DNA from 2 places in the Lysinibacillus sp. RC46 genome. Region 1 is predicted to be linked to the other one. Evidence: riboswitches for the same ligand, from Rfam matches in the RefSeq annotation. Region 1 holds a riboswitch; the other holds the start of a gene.
The links. Region 1 has a riboswitch for cyclic di-GMP ahead of ABH966_RS20575 (amidase). Riboswitches for the same ligand answer to the same signal wherever they lie in the genome.
Positions count from the first base shown of each region.

Region 1 (6,095 bases):
ATTAAAGCGAAATACGGCTTTGCTGTAGACAGTGATGGCAAAGTAGGAGGAATTGTAACAGCAGCTCCATTCCAAGCGAAAATTTCCGTTAAAATAATTGGGAAAACAGCACACGCTGGTGTTGCTCCAGAAAAAGGAATTTCAGCGATAACAGTTGCTTCCAAATGTATTGCACAAATGAAGCTAGGTCGATTAGATGAAGAAACAACAGCAAATATTGGTCGCTTTGAGGGTGGTCAGGCAACAAATATTGTGTGTGACGAAGTAACAATTCTTGCAGAGGCTCGTTCGATCGACAAAGCGAAGCTAGATGCCCAAACGAAGCATATGCAGGAGACGTTTGAGCAAGTTGCAGCTTCATTAGGTGCAAAAGCTGAAGTTGAAGTGAAGCTAATGTATCCTGGATTCCGTGTAACAGAATCAGATAAAGTTGTTCAAGTGGCAATGGCGGCTGTACACAACATCGATCGTACGCCAAAGCTTGGTATTTCAGGCGGAGGTTCCGATGCTAATGTTATTGCGGGCTTTGGCATCCCTACAGTAAATCTTTCTGTTGGGTACGAGGACATTCATACAACAAATGAAAAAATCCCAGTCGAAGAATTAGAAAAATTAGCGGATTTACTTGTTGAAATCGTCAAAGAGTCTGCGAAAAAATAACCACAAAAATCGAGGATGTGAACGAATGGAAAGTGTAAAGGCAGTAGTTTTTGCTTGTGGTACAGAGGAATATGCAGTGCCTGTGGAACAAGCGATTTCGATTGAAAAGTTAGAGCAAGTAACACCGATTCCTCACTTACCTAATTATCTTCTAGGCTTCACAAGAATTCGTGGCGAGCTAGTCCCTGTGCTTGATTTTGAGCGTATTCTATATAATCGTTCTTCTAATGCTGCAACAGCACGGATTATAGTGTTGAACACGGATGTTGTGAATTATGGATTACTTGTAACAGAAGCTCGTGAAATTCTTGATTTTGATGAGTCAGTATTAAAGCAGATGGGACTTGTCAATTATTCAAAAACACGCTACTTTACAGCTGTGGCTAATCTTGAAAATCGTATGATCACATACGTTGACCCGAAGATACTTGTGAATTCATTAGAAGGTATACGTGAAATAATAAATTATTTACACAAAATGCTTGAAAATGAAAAAGAAAACGTAGAGGCATAAGTTTTTGTAGGATTAAATAATTCAATACAACACTTCATGTTGATGTTTTAGACAGAATTACAAATATGTGATTCTGTCTTTCTTTTTAAGTGGCTTCCAAAAGGGAAACTGAATACTCTATGTCGAATATTAAGCTTATCACCAAAACGTGTCGTTGATTTCCATTCCGACAGGTCACTTTCCTTGGGACGTCCGATGAGCTGCATGACAAAGCATAATTATGCATATATCTTTTAATAATTCGTTTTTGAGGAGGTATTTATCATATGGATTCAAAGAAAACGGAAACACCTGAAGAAAAAAGAGAGCATTTAAAACAAAGTGAATTAAAAAACAATCCTACTGGTTCTTTAAACGATGGGATAAATAGGGGAACTAGCGGAAATTTAAATGGTATGGGTTGGAAAGAGACGGTCGTATTAGTTTTAGTGTTATTGATAGGCTACATTATATACAAATTGTTTTTCAGTTAAAGATATCGAAAGGAATCGATATCTAATTTTGCATTTCATCATTCTCAATTGCTACTTCATCATCTTGTTCACCTTCATTATTACTGCTACGTTTTTATACTAATATAGTACAAATAACCTGTGTTCTTATTATCTTATTAGAAAGTTATCAATAAAGTTATGCGTTTTACCTACAGACATATTCGTACTAACATCGTATTATGTTAGGTAAGAAAAATACTGTAAAAGGCAAACTTCACCGAAAGGGAAGGACGCAAAGCCATGAGTCTAAACACTATTGTAGTGCATGATTGTCAGGTTGCCAGGTTCTGTTCTATGAGCCTCGGTAAATAGAATGGAGATGTAATATATGGTAAGTCGTTCACTAAAAGCAATCATTGCTTTTATAGTAACAATTGTAAGTACGCTAGGATTAACAATGGGGAAGGTAGACGCAATGGCCATGCAAGATAAGGCTACTTGGTTATGGGATACGACAAAGATTGTCGAAGATGAATCAGGGGTACTCTCATTTTTAGAAAGCAAAGATATTAATAAATTATATTTACAAATTAATAGTGATATAGCAAGTAACTATTACAAAAGTTTTATTGATAAAGCAATGGCAAAAGGTATAAAAGTATATGCGTTGGATGGTTCTGCAAGCTGGGTTTCAAAGGAGGGCTATAAAATGCAGGATCAGCTGTTTGATTGGTTACGTACATATAATGAAAATGCAGCAGCAACAGAGCAATTTTCTGGAGTTCATCTCGACGTAGAGCCGTATTTAAATAGTGGTTGGAGCTCGAACCAAGTAAAAACGATTGAATCCTATCAAGTGCTTCTTACTAGAGCGAAAGGGGATACTGATCGATTACATTTGCCATTGGAAGTGGATATGCCATTTTGGTTTGACGAAATTACATACAAAAACCAATTTGGACAAGGGTTACTAGCTGATTGGGTGATTGACCAAGTGGAAAGTGTTTCGATAATGGCTTATCGAGATGCTGCTAAAGACATTATAAATATTGTTGAACATGAAATAAACTATGCAAAAAAAGTAAAAAAATCAATTATTATTAGTGTGGAAACAGGTGCCTCTGATGAAGGGAAAAATATTACCTTCTATGATGATGGAGAAGCCTATATGAATAAACAGTTAGCACAAGTCCATCGACATTATGCTAATAAAAAAGGTTATAATGGTTTTGCCATTCATCATGTTGATAGTTGGATGAATATGCAGCCATAAAAAAATCCTCTCCATCTATAAGTTGGAGAGGATTTTCTTTGGCCTTATGAAAGTCGGCCGCTATAGTCTTCAAATTTAAATTCACGAATGACTTTAATGCCTTCTTCATCGTTATAAGAAACGATTGATGGAAGATTTACACCATTAAACATATGATTTTTCACCATTGAGTAATGCGCCATATCTGTAAATACTAAACGATCGCCTGGTTGTAAAGGTTGTTCGAATGAATAATCACCAATTACATCACCAGCAAGACATGTAAGCCCGCCTAGGCGATATGTGTAAGCTAGTTCATTTGGTTGACCAGAACCGATGATCATTGGGCGGTACGGCATTTCTAGAACATCTGGCATATGGCAAGTTGCCGATGTATCTAAAATTGCTAGGTCCATACCGTTTTTCTGTACATCAAGAACCGTTGCTACTAAATAGCCTGTATTAAGTGCAACAGCTTCACCGGGCTCTAAATAGACGAGAAGGTTATACTTGTCTTGAATGTAATTAATGATATTCACAAGCTTTTCTACATCATAATCATCACGTGTAATATGGTGACCTCCACCAAAGTTTAACCATTTCATTTGATGTAAAACATCACCAAATTTTTCTTCGACAACTTGTATAATGCGCTCTAACGTATCTGAGTTTTGCTCACACATTGCATGGAAGTGTAAGCCGTCAATACCGTCAAGCTGTGACTTGTCGAAGTTGGCTAATGTTGTGCCAAGACGAGAATTCGTGTAGCAAGGATCGTAAAGTGCTGTTTCAATTTCAGAGTACTCAGGATTGATACGAATACCACATTCAATTGTTTTACCAGCAGACTTTACTTTGTCCTTAAATTGATTCCATTGGTTAAATGAATTAAACACAATATGATCAACATAGCCAAGAAGCTCGTCCATTTCATGTTCCACGTAAGCTGGTGCATAGACATGAACTTCTTTGCCCATTTTTTCATAGCCGAGTTGAGCTTCAAATAATGAGCTAGACGTAATTCCTGCTAAATATTCACCCACTAATGGGAATGTGGAATGCATTGAAAACCCTTTTAAGGCAAGTAAAACACGGCAACCTGTGCGATCTTGAATCGATTTTAAAAGTTCTAGATTTTTTGTTAATAATCGTTCATCCACTACGTAAGAAGGGGATGGAACTTTTGAGAAATCAATTGGCTTCATCGACTTAATTCCTTTACATCTAACTCAAGGTCAAGTAATTCTGGATTATGGCTTTCTTGCCATGGTAGACCCCATTTATTTAGTGCATCCATGAATGGATCTGGATTGAAATCTTCGACATTCCAAACGCCAGGTTTACGCCATTGACCGTTCATCACTAGCATTGCACCAATCATTGCTGGGACACCAGTTGTGTAGGAAATTGCCTGTGAACCAACCTCGTTATAGCATTCCTCGTGGTCACATACATTGTAGACATAATAAGTTTTTTCCTTACCATCTTTTAGACCGCGAATAATACAACCGATGTTAGTTTTTCCTTTTGTACGTGGTCCAAGTGATGCTGGATCAGGCAGTACAGCTTTTAGGAAGTGAATTGGTTGAATCATTTGTCCTTCAAATTCAATAGGCTCGATAGAAGTCATACCAACATTCTCTAATACTTTTAAATGTGTTAAGTATTTTTCAGAGAATGTCATCCAGAAACGGATTTGCTTTAAGCCTTTAATGTTTTTAGCAAGTGATTCTAGTTCTTCATGGTATAAAAGGTAAATATCTTTTGGTCCGATTTCTGGTAAGTTATAAACCTCTTTTTTCTCAAGTGGTGCAGTTTCAATCCACTCGCCTGCTTTCCAGTAACGACCATTCGCTGTAATTTCACGAATGTTGATTTCTGGGTTGAAGTTTGTAGCGAAATGGTAACCGTGATCACCGGCATTTGCATCCACAATATCTATGTAGTGGATTTCATCAAATTCATGTTTTTGTGCATGAGCTGTGAAAACGCCCGTTACACCTGGATCAAAACCGCTACCAAGTAAAGCAGTTAGACCAGCTTTTTCGAACTTCTCTTTATAAGCCCATTGCCATTTATATTCAAATTTTGCCGTTTCAGGTGGCTCGTAGTTTGCAGTATCCACATAGTGTACACCTGTCGCTAAGCAAGCATCCATAATCGTTAAGTCTTGATAAGGTAGTGCTACATTAATAACAACTTCTGGTCCGAAGGCTTTAATAAGCTCAATAACCTCTTCCGTATTGTCTGCGTCTACCTGTGCGGTATGAATCTTTGTTTTTCCGCCATCTAGTTTTTCTTTTAGAGCGTCACATTTTGAAACAGTTCTACTTGCGATACAAATTTCCTCAAATACGTCCGAATTTTGAACACACTTGTGTACCACAACACTGGCTACTCCGCCAGCTCCTATAATCAATGCTTTACCCAATTGTCTACCCCCAAATTCAAATTAGTATTGTCAAACAAGCTGATTATACAGAAAATTGAATTACTACTCAATCATTCTTTTTAAATTTTCTACAAAATTTTTTATTTTTCAACAATAATTCGGCGTATACAGAGGGGAATGCCACGAAAAAAGAAGCATTTCGTGAAAAGAAATTCCCTCAACTACTGATGTAGAAAAGGGGGAAATCGCTTTTTTGTTCAATGGCAGTGTTCGAAAAAATCTGGGATGACTTCAAAACTATAGTTTGAAACCACCCAAGTTATTTAGAAAAACGATTCGATATTTGTTGTTTTTCATCCCCCCATAAATAAAAAAAGATCAGAAGTAATGTGCTTAAAAATCCCATCACAAGGGCATATGTGCTGAGGGCCACATCTACTTGACTTTGCATAGCGTAAATGAAAATCGCTCCTAGTGTTAACAAATTTCCAATAATAAGCGATACAAAATGAATTCGTCTATTCATAGCACAAGCCCTCCTATATCTAATTTACTTGTTCTCAAAAAGTGAAAATACACTTCAATTATCTCACAATTCAGAACTTTATCCAATGTTTTTTTATCTGGGGATTATCGTAACAGATGTATGTGTTAGCGGAGGAAGGCACGAGTTAGCGGCGAAAAGCCACGAGTTAGCGGCGGAAAGGCATGAGTTAGCGGCGAAAAGCCACGAGTTAGCGGCGGAAAGGCATGAGTTAGCGGCGGAAGGCACGAGTTAGCGGAGGAAGGCACGAGTTAGCGGCGGAAAGACACGAGTTAGCGGCGGAAGGGCACATGTTAGCG
Region 1 covers NZ_JBGCCF010000027.1:25,853-31,947, forward strand. The annotation lists gene ABH966_RS20560 (M20/M25/M40 family metallo-hydrolase) at 1-660, shown strand, start outside; gene ABH966_RS20565 (chemotaxis protein CheW) at 686-1,174, shown strand; gene ABH966_RS20570 (DUF6366 family protein) at 1,441-1,647, shown strand; cyclic di-GMP riboswitch class I at 1,865-1,953, shown strand; gene ABH966_RS20575 (amidase) at 1,997-2,881, shown strand; gene nspC (carboxynorspermidine decarboxylase) at 2,926-4,065, opposite strand; gene ABH966_RS20585 (saccharopine dehydrogenase family protein) at 4,062-5,291, opposite strand; gene ABH966_RS20590 (hypothetical protein) at 5,572-5,778, opposite strand.

Region 2 (6,095 bases), on a different contig from region 1:
ATAGGCTACAGCCCATAAGCCACCAATAACAGAATATAGGGCTGTTAATGATACAAAGAGTAATGCTGCTGGAACGAAATCAATTTGCAACAGCTGCTGAATGATATACGTGCCTCCAACTGTTAACGCCGCTGCATTAAAGACACCGAAGGCAATCGCCATGACGACGCCTGTATAAGCACCTAGCTTTTTGCTACCATATCTTATTCCATAGTAGTCTGCTAATGTCCAGCCTTTTAATCTACGTAAAGGCTTCGTCCAAATGAGTGCTCCAAGAATCATACAAGTCCCTAAACCGCCCATTGTCGCTGAACCTTCAAAGCCGCCACTTGTGTAGCCAGAGCCTACTGCTGCAAAGAAGAATGGGGCTGCTAATAAGGCCGCCACTAGACTTCCTGTAACAACAGATAAAGGCATGCTCCACCCAGCAACAATTAAATCCTCTGCAGTATTAACTCGTTTGTATCCTTTATATCCAATGTAATAAATAAAAATTAAGTATAAGCTAAAGATGATTATATTTAACATTGTATTGCTCCTTAGTTTTTCACATTAACCGTTCATAACGACTCCGCCATTAGGCGTTAACACTTGACCTGTATAGAAATTCGCATTTTCTGAAGCTAAAAATAACACAGTCTTTGCGATTTCCTCTGGTTGAGCTAATCGTTTTAACGGATATTTAGCAGACTCTTCCTCTACATAATTCTCTCCGAATTCCTTTAGGATGTCTGTAAATGTACCACTAGGAGCTACTGCATTGACTAGTATTGAAGGTGCTAACTCTCGTGCCAAAGCCTTCGTAAATGCATTAATGCCACCCTTTGCAGCAGAATAATGCGTAAATTCCTCACAACCTAAACTACCAATATCAGAAGAAATATTAATAATTTTTCCTTTGTTTCGTTCTTTCATTCTTTTTGCTGCTTCTCGGCAATTGTAGAAGCAACCGTATAAATGAACTTTAATCATTTTATCCCATTGCTCATCTGTTAAATCCGTTATGCTTGAAGCCTGTGCAAATCCAGCGTTATTGACAAGAATATCAATAGCGCCTAACTGTTTGTCCATAGATTGATACATAGCTTGAACTTGCTGTGAATTCGATACATCTGCATTAAATTTTATAGCCTGTACACCAAACTTTTCTGCTTGTGCACGAACCTCTTCTGCCTCGTTATCATCACCAATATAATTGATACATACATTGGCTCCTTGCTCGGCAAAGCCTAAAGCAATGGCTTTGCCGATTCCTTTACTTGAACCCGTAATTAGTACATTTTTTCCTTTAAAATTAATTTCCATTATTGACCGTTCTCCAATTTGAATTTTGCTACAAGTACCTGTAATTCTTCTGCTGTTTTTCCTAATGAAGAAGATGCCTCTTTCACCTCTTGCATGGTCGTCAATTGCTCTTGTGTTGCATTTGACACATTCGCTGAGAATTCAGATGACTGCCCCGCAGATTGCTTAATATTATTAACAGATGCTGCTACTTCCTCCGAAGAAGCTGAAATTTGTTGAGATGCAGCTGAAATTTCACGTATCTGACTTGCAACTTCTTCTGATGAAGTGAGAATTTCTTTAAAGATTTCTCCTACTTCGTTTGTAAACTCCATACCAGCCTTTACATCTTCTTTCCCTTTTTCCATAACCGTGATAGAGGCGTTAGAATCAGCTTGAATAGTACTAATTAAATTGTATATTTCCGTTGCAGATTGAGATGATTGTTCCGCTAATCGTCTAACCTCATCAGCGACAACCGCGAAGCCTTTCCCATGCTCTCCAGCTCTAGCAGCTTCGATTGCCGCATTCAATGCTAGTAGATTTGTTTGATCTGCTATGGCTGTAATAAGATTTACGATATCGCTAATTTTTTTCGTATTGATATGTAATCCGTTTATTGTTGTACCGATTTGTTCAACAGAATCATTAATCAACTCCATTTGTGCAATGACTTGCTGAACAACATGATTTCCACGTTCTGAAGCTTGCGAAGCAGAAATAGATGATTCAGCGGCCGTATTAGCAGAGTCAGCAATTTGCTGGATGCCTGTCGCTGTTTCTTCCATAGCAGCAGCTGTTTCCTCAGTCATTACCATTGAAGCCTCAGCGTTTTGCGTGATTTGTCCCATGTCTTGAGCAATAGTTGTTGAGCTGTTATATGTTTCCGCTGCATTAACAGTTAGCTGATTAGCAGCAGAAGAAACGTTGTCAGATGTATTTCTAATATTTAAAATGATATGTTGTAAATTCGAAACCATCGTATTAATAGATTTAGATAAATTTCCGATTTCGTCCTTCGTTATTTCTAAATCTACATTTACTAATTCCCCATTCGCTACTTGATTTGCAGCGTTCACTACTTTCTTAAGTGGTTTTAATAGACGATCAATAATTATGTAGAGTAAAACTAATAGAAGTAAAATTCCAATAACAGCTATAACAATTTGTTTTATGACACTTGTTTTAATGATGGTATTTATGTAGTCCGCGGAATAATCGATACCTAATAACGCAATAAGCTTGCCATTGTCATCTTTAATAGGGGTAAACACAGTTCGCCATGAACCATAAGGATCTTCGAAAATATCAGTTACAGCAGTGCTATTATTTTTAATTGCCAATTTAGCTGTTTTTACATGTTCATCTGCTAAATCAGTAAAGATTTCACCCGCTTCATAGACATCATTCAAATTAGATGTATAGCCGATCGGGTTAACGCCACCTGCGTCCTTCACATCCCAAATATAGCTCCAACTCATAATACCTTGTTCTTCTTGGATCTTATCGAGTTGCTTTTGAATTTTCTTAAATTCAGCATTAGTCTCTCCCTTTTCAGTCAATAAATCTTTAACCTCATTACTATCAAGATTCATAGCTGTCAATAAACCAACACTTTTCAACTCTTGTTCTAAATCAACAGACATTCGATTGTTTAATTCTCTAATACTTTGCGTAGTAATAATAGCAATTAGAAGCAAAACAATAATAGAAACCGTTAGTAAAAGTTTGTTTTTTAATGAAACATTTTTAAACAACTTCATGATTATTACTTCCTCCTTTATCGTATTTTTGGCAAAAAAAAGAACCTATTTCAAAAGAAACAGGCATCAAAGAATATGACTAGCAATATATGTACTTAACTAGTACTCCTTTGCAGCTCAGCCATCCTAGTATTTATTACCTTAGATCTGTAGCTTTGCGTCTCTACCTTTCAGTAGATTTGCCCATCTTTTTCCTCCTCAAATTAACACAATGGGTAAAAGTAGTCAATGTTACCAGTTGAAAAACCACATAATATTTACTATTTTACTATTACAATAAAATGAACAATATTACATAATTTTCTCGGCTCATCCGCAATTCTCTTCAGAGAAATTAAAAACAGCTACAACGCAATATTGTAGCTGCTACTATAATTTTAAATAATCAATTACCCCTAAATGATTATTCAAATTAAAGATATATCTATTTTAGTGTCATGTATAAGACTGACGGTATAAATGATAAAGCAAACATACAGGAATACCACATAGATGTACGGCGTAATGAAAAACGAACTTGTTTCTTTTCTGCATAAAAAATGTCTAACATCACTGAAGCAACAACAAGTGGGATCGTAACACATGCGAAAGCAACTAATAAAATGTTTAAACCAAACATAAAAGCACCCCTCTGTTCGTGAACATTTATTTTTCCTCTTTGTGACAACTTTATGTCAATTTCAGTGTACACAATTTCGTCACAAACTGTCAACTACATTCAACTAAGAAAAACGTGCTTTTTGCAGAATATTTTTATCGTAATAGAGATTTTATGTAAAACCTTTCACAAAAAAAGCAACTGCAAAATTGCGGTTGCTTTTTTAATCATTAATTCATTGATTCTTTATCAAATTTTACACTTGACAATTCACAGGAGACGTTTTTAATCTCTATATTTATCTGTAAGCCCTCTTAAGAAATTTCTCACAAAGCGATCGCCACATTCTTTATAGTTACGATGACTTGGATTTCTTAAAATGGCACCTAATTCACCTTTTGAAACGCTAACGCCCCCATCATATAAAATATCGAGCATCTCCTCACTCGTTAAGGCTAACGCAATCTTCACTTTCTTTAATAGCATATTATTAGGGCTTTCTTTTCCTGAAACAGGTAGTGGGCCTTCTGGTTGACCAGACTTAGACTTTTGCGGACCTCGTTTAAATGTAATAAATCCATTTAAAAAAGCCTCTACCATTTTATTATTACATTTAATGTATTCTTCTGGTGCTTCTTCCTCATCATAAACTTTAATAAGCATGTTCAATACTTCTTCCTTCGTATAGTCCATGCCACCTAGCTGAAAAATTTTAACCATATCTGTATTTTTGATATCTAATGCATATCTTAAACGGATTAAAATATCATTGTTCGTCATTTTTAAAAAACCTCCATTTTAACTGTAAAAGCGCTTCTAATAATCCTATCCAAATTGAAGCATTACTTTATTATAGCAGAGACATTCACAATTTTAGTTAGCTTTCCAAAAGTTACTTTACTATAGTATTTAGAATGTGCATTTTATTTTTTAACATGTATGATTAGCTAACTCTCGACCATTCTAATCACAAGGAGGTGAGATAAATGGCTAATCGTAGTTCAAATAAGCTTCTAGTTCCCGGTGTACATGAAGCCGTTAATCAATTGAAATATGAAATCGCACAAGAATTTAATGTACAATTAGGGCCAGAAGCCTCTTCTCGTGCAAACGGTTCAGTCGGAGGAGAAATAACAAAACGCCTCGTAGAAATGGCTGAAAAACGTTCAAAAGGTTTATTATAATAATAATTCAAAAAGAACGAATCCCTTTTTTAAAATTGGAATTCGTTCTTTCAATTTTAATTATTAAATTTCAACCGATTGTAAAGCCTCTCTTGCCCCTTTTTTAAGAGTTAGCATCACGATAAAGGAAATGCAATATAAGGCTGCTAAATAGATCATTACGACCGTCATATCATAACTTTGAAGAATATAGCCGACAAAGATCGGTGAAAATCCTCCAATTGCTCTACCGAAGTTAAAAATCGTGTTTGTTGCTGTACTTCGAATTTGCACCGGATAGAAGCTACTAATTAAAGCTCCATACCCTGCGAACATGCCGTTTGAGAAAAAGCCAACAATTGCACCACCGATTAAAATTGCGACACTTCCTGTGGCATAGGAGTATAAAAACACAGCACATGCTGAAGCAAGTAAAAAGAAACCAAAAGCACGCTTTGCTCCAAATCGGTCCATAAATCGTCCGAATGTTAGCATCCCGATAATCATGCCAACTGCTGTACTAATTGTCCAAAGTGCCGAGCTTGAAACGGATAGACCTTGAGATTTTTGCAACATAGATGGCAACCAAATCATTAAGCCATTGTAACCAGCAATTTGAACAGTTGCCATAACGATTAATGAGATTGTCGTCATCGAAGTTCGAGGCGTTTCAAATAGCTGCACCAACTTACCTTTTTCATGTTGCTTATCGATTTTTTTATTTCTCTGAGCAGCTACCCACTCTGGTGATTCCTCAAGATTTTTTCGCACAATGAATGCGAAGATGACAGGTAACACACCAACAAAGAATAAAGCTCTCCATCCTAAAGTCGGAAGTATAACGGCACTTAGTAACGCTGCTAAAATAACTCCGTATTGAGCGCCTACACTAACATATGAAGAAGCTCTTCCTTGCTTATTCTTCGGCCAAGCCTCGGCAACAAGCGCTATACCAATGCCGTATTCACCCCCTGCACCAAGACCAGCAATAAATCTATACATATAAATTTGTTCAATATTTGTTGCTAATCCAGTTAAAGCTGTACCAAGCGCAAACAACAAGACGGTATAAGTAAACACTTTTACTCGCCCATACTTATCAGCTAAAACTCCAAAAATAATGCCGCCTAACAGCATGCCAATATTCGTTACGGAAGAAATCAGTCCACCCGTTGCAAAATCAATGTTAAATTCCGAAATAATCATTGTCATCGCAAAGGAAATAAACATAATGTCCATCCCTTCCAACGTTAAACCAGCTACTGACGCTACCACTGTTTTCTTACG
Region 2 covers NZ_JBGCCF010000013.1:48,575-54,669, reverse strand. The annotation lists gene ABH966_RS13550 (sodium:solute symporter family protein) at 1-528, opposite strand, end outside; gene ABH966_RS13545 (SDR family NAD(P)-dependent oxidoreductase) at 553-1,305, opposite strand; gene ABH966_RS13540 (methyl-accepting chemotaxis protein) at 1,305-3,047, opposite strand; cyclic di-GMP riboswitch class I at 3,156-3,241, opposite strand; gene ABH966_RS13535 (hypothetical protein) at 3,472-3,666, opposite strand; gene ABH966_RS13530 (YehS family protein) at 3,931-4,425, opposite strand; gene ABH966_RS13525 (alpha/beta-type small acid-soluble spore protein) at 4,632-4,829, shown strand; gene ABH966_RS13520 (MFS transporter) at 4,893-6,095, opposite strand, start outside.
Region 2: linked by a shared signal. The riboswitch ahead of ABH966_RS13540 (methyl-accepting chemotaxis protein) and the one ahead of ABH966_RS20575 (amidase) in region 1 are both predicted to bind cyclic di-GMP.